One region of the Rhodococcoides fascians A25f genome, then DNA from elsewhere that is predicted to be linked to it. Evidence: predicted binding sites of a transcription regulator. Region 1 holds the regulator's gene; the other holds the start of a gene.
The links. The regulator LexA, encoded in region 1, represses DNA repair genes until DNA is damaged. The targets are predictions, from matches to a motif close to CGAACANNTGTTCG.
Positions count from the first base shown of each region.

Region 2: BH93_RS23190 (HNH endonuclease signature motif containing protein) is a predicted target of LexA. The motif match lies at 818-831, and genes of this name have one in related genera.

Region 1 covers NZ_CP049744.1:3,174,854-3,177,057, forward strand. The annotation lists gene BH93_RS14905 (hypothetical protein) at 1-317, opposite strand, end outside; gene lexA (transcriptional repressor LexA) at 697-1,374, shown strand; gene BH93_RS14915 (acyl-CoA dehydrogenase family protein) at 1,452-2,204, opposite strand, start outside.
Region 2 covers NZ_CP049744.1:4,946,743-4,948,946, forward strand. The annotation lists gene BH93_RS23190 (HNH endonuclease signature motif containing protein) at 1-804, opposite strand, end outside; gene BH93_RS23195 (GlxA family transcriptional regulator) at 908-1,864, opposite strand; gene BH93_RS23200 (hypothetical protein) at 1,991-2,170, shown strand.

The sequences.
Region 1 (2,204 bases):
GACGCAGCTCGTAGGTTCGCGATTCCGATCAGGCCACCGGCAACGACGACGACGGCAAGCACCCACAGCACGAGCGATCGCATCCGGACCGGCTGGCCGGCGAAGTGCGCCGAGGTCTCGTCGAATTCGCGATCGGCGGCCTCCCGGTCGGTGACGTCGGTCCAGGACGGCTCCAGAACCGGCAGGCATGGAGTCGTTCGCGCACCGCGCGTCGCGATGGAACTCCGCAGCGCGGGACGAGCACGGCGACGACGCTCGACGACAGTGGACCGGGTACGGACACCTGCGGTGGTGGGGCGATCGGTGGTGATGGTCATCGGAACCTCGTCTTCGCTCGTTGGATCGATTGTTCGATCAGGCGTTCGATGGACGCTTGTTCGAAGTTCTATCACGAGGCTCCGACAAAGTCTGTAGAAAACGCGACACGAGTCGAACAGATGTTTGATTCAACAGCTGATACACGCTAGATTCGTGTCAGAAACCACACGCCACACGAGTCGACACCATCAACTCCAGTCCGCGCAGACCGAACCACGCAGACCGGATCCAGGACATCAGCAGGAGGCCGACAGCATGAAGGACCAGACCTCGACGAGGTCGACCACGGGTTCCAAGACGACGGGTTCCAAGACGACCGCTTCCGCGCCCGCGAAGGCCGCAGCAGGGAAGCCTGCCGCGGAACCGACGCCCAAGGCCATGGAAGTCGGCACCGACATCAGCGCCGGCCTGACGGAGCGACAGCGAAAGGTACTCGAGGTCATTCGAGCTTCGGTGACCGAGCGCGGCTACCCGCCCAGCATTCGTGAGATCGGTGACGCCGTCGGCCTGACGTCGACGTCGTCCGTTGCCCATCAGTTACGCACTCTGGAGCGGAAGGGATTCCTACGGCGCGACGCCAATCGCCCGCGCGCGGTCGACGTTCGCGGCCTCGACGAGGTGCAGGCCGATCAAGCTGCTGCTGCGGTCGACGGTTCGTCCGAGGAACAGGACCGCCTACCGACCCCCACGTTCGTGCCGGTTCTGGGACGAATCGCAGCCGGTGGACCGATCCTGGCCGAAGAGGCCGTCGAGGATGTCTTTCCACTCCCCCGCGAATTGGTCGGTCAGGGTTCGCTGTTCCTGCTCAAGGTCGTCGGCGAGTCGATGATCGATGCAGCGATCTGCGACGGTGACTGGGTCGTGGTCCGTCAGCAGTCCGTGGCCGACAACGGAGACATCGTGGCCGCGATGATCGACGGCGAGGCCACCGTCAAGACGTTCAAGCGGTCGAAGGGCGAGGTGTGGCTGCTGCCGCACAACCCGCTGTTCGAGCCGATTCCGGGTAACAACGCTGCCATCCTCGGCAAGGTCGTCACCGTGATGCGCAAGCTGTAGGGCGACGTCTCTGCAGTGACACGCGAAGGGCCGCAGCACATTGTGCTGCGGCCCTTCGCGTTCGTCGGATCAGCAGATCAGAGGTTCAATCCGCGGCCGATGATCTCTTTCATGATCTCGGTGGTGCCGCCGTAGATCGTCTGGACACGAGAGTCCATGTAGGCCTTGGCGATCGGGTATTCCTTCATGTAGCCGTAGCCGCCGTGCAACTGCAGGCACCGGTCGATCAGCTTGACCTGATTTTCGGTGGTCCACCACTTGGCCATGGCGGCTTCCTGGACGGTCAAGGTGCCCGCGTTGAGCAGTTCGATGAACTTGTCCACCATGATGCGGGTGGCGGTGGTCTCGGTTGCCAACTCCGCCAACACGAAGCGGGTGTTCTGGAACTTTCCGATCGACTTGCCGAACGCCTTGCGATCGCGGCAGTACTGAATTGTCATGTCCAGCGCCGATTCCATGGCCGCAGCGGCGACAACAGCGATCGAGAGCCGTTCCTGGGGAAGATTCTGCATGAGGTAGATGAAGCCCATGCCTTCTTCACCGAGCAGGTTGGCCGCGGGCACGCGAACGTCGGTGAAGCTGAGTTCGGCTGTGTCCTGGGCCTTCATCCCGATCTTGTCGAGATTGCGGCCGCGCTCGAAACCGGGCATGTCGCGCTCTACGACCAGCAGACTGAAGCCCTGAGCACCCTTCTCCGGGTCGGTGCAGGCGACGACGATGATCAGATCGGCGTTGATTCCGTTGGTGATGAACGTCTTCGATCCGTTCAGCACCCAGTCGTCACCGTCGCGAACGGCCTTGGTCTTGATGCCCTGCAGGTCGCTTCCGGT
Region 2 (2,204 bases), 1.8 Mb from region 1:
GTCACGACCACTGCCACTGCCACTGCCACCCGCTGCAGCGCCGCGGAGGTCAGTGAGGTCACGCAGGCTGATGTGCAGGTTGACGTGCGGCTTCTCCCCGCCTTCGGTGGGCCGATTACTGGAGGCGAGGTAGCGGTCGAGGATGTGCCCGAATGCTTCGGCTCGACGCCTGGCGGGGCTGCGTTCGTCCTGGGTGCCGTCGGCGGCGGGTCGGGGTTCGGTCAACGGCGAGAGTGCGGCGAGGAGTTTTTCTCCGGTGATGGCGTCGAAGTCACCTTTGAGCGCCAGCCGCCCGTTCAAGGTCTTCGAGGCAAAGAGTTCGTTGCGGTCGGCGTCTTCGGGTGGCGGCTTCTTGCCACCGTAGGTGTCCTCGAGTTTGGTGATCGCTTCGCGGATGCGGTCGGTGCGTGCGCCGGGTCCGGTCGCAGCTTTGATCATGGCAGCGCGGGCGATGTCGCGACCCTCCTGTGGGAGGTTCTTGGGTGGGGTTTCGGCAAAGGTGAGGATCAACGCGGCATGGTCGACGGACATCACGCCGGTGTTGACGGCGTCGGCGATATCGGGGAAGTTCTTCAGTCCGCGGGCGAGGGCAACGATCTTGGTGGCTTTGCTGGGGGTGAGCAGGGTGGTGGAAGTCAACCACCCTGCGGGTCCGGGGAATCCGAGTTTCTCGCGGGCCACGCGAGTGTCGATTTCGGCGACGAGGGCGATGCGTCGGGCTTCCATCAACTGGATTTGGTGGGAGACATCAGCAGCGTCGGCGAGGAGTTCTGCCTCGCTCAGTTGCCAGATCTCCGTTGTCATGGACCAAGTGTATCGAACATGTGTTCGACTCGCAATGATAGTCAAATTGAAAACTATTGCCGTGCTTCATGATTCGAGATAAGCAACTTGTCGGTGAGCTGTGCTAGGCGAGTCGACCGCCGACCCTGAACGTCGCCCGGTATGCACTGGGCGAAACACCTAGCTCCGCGGCAAGCTGGTTTCTCAACGATGTGGCGGTGCCGAATCCAGTGTCGTGCGCGATGCGTTCGATGGTCAGGTCTGTGTTCTCGAGTAACTCTCGCGCTCGCTGCACCCGCTGCGCCCCGATCCAACGGGCCGGGGAGACACCGACTTCGGCCATGAATCGGCGGGAGAACGTCCGAACACTCATCGACTGCCGTCGCGCCAGGTCCTCCACCGACAGTGGCGCACCCAAATTACTCAGCGACCACTCCTGCGCGTCCGCCGTCGATGTGCCGTGCGTCCGCGGTACCGGGGTGTCGATGTACTGCGATTGACCGCCGCTGCGATGGGGTGGCACGACGGTTCCTCGGGCCACCCGATTGGCCAATGCCGCACCGAAATCCTGACGAATCATGTGCAGACACAGATCGATTCCCGATGCCTCCCCTGCGGCCGTCAGTATGTTGCCGTCCTCGGTATAGAGCACGTTCGGATCGAGCAGGACCGTCGGATACAGCTCGGCGAATCGGGAGGCCGACTTCCAGTGCGTGGTAGCCCGTTTGCCGTTGAGCAGCCCGGCCGCGGCGAGAACGAACGCGCCTGTGCAAATGGACGCCAATCTCTGATTCGTCACCACACGGAACAGGGGCGAGACTGCTGCGACGTCGGTCTCATAGTCGGCGTCGGAGGCCGGAACGATCACGGTATCGGCCTCGGCCACGGCGTCGAGCCCGCGTTCGACGAGTATCCGGACATCGGAGTCGGTCCTGATCAGACCTGGCACGTCAGTGCAGGTGACCACCTCGTACAACGGCTCGCCGGAATCTGATTGCGCCTGCCCGAACAGGCGGTGCACGATGCCCAACTCCATGGCGAGTAGGCCGTCGCGCACGTAGACAGCAATACGATGCGTCATGGCCGAATCCTGCCACGTGGCATTTCCTCTGGCGCTCCGACCAACCTCCCGGTTTACTGTTGACTCGGCGACGTGGACGACCGCGTCGTCCGATGCAGGCACTACGAACAGGAGCTGGCTCGAAAGATGAGGGAACAGCGCACGCTTTCGCCGATATTCGCGGCTCTGGTGATCGTCGGGGTTCTTGCCGTCCCACGGCTGGATCTGCCCTGGGCGGGAATTGCGGGTTGGGGACTGGCATTCGTCGCGGCAGCGGCCTGGCTCATCACAACACTGCGGCCGCGGCGCGCGAGCCGACACGGGTAGCCGCGCCACACAGATTGTGGCCGAAATCTTGCAC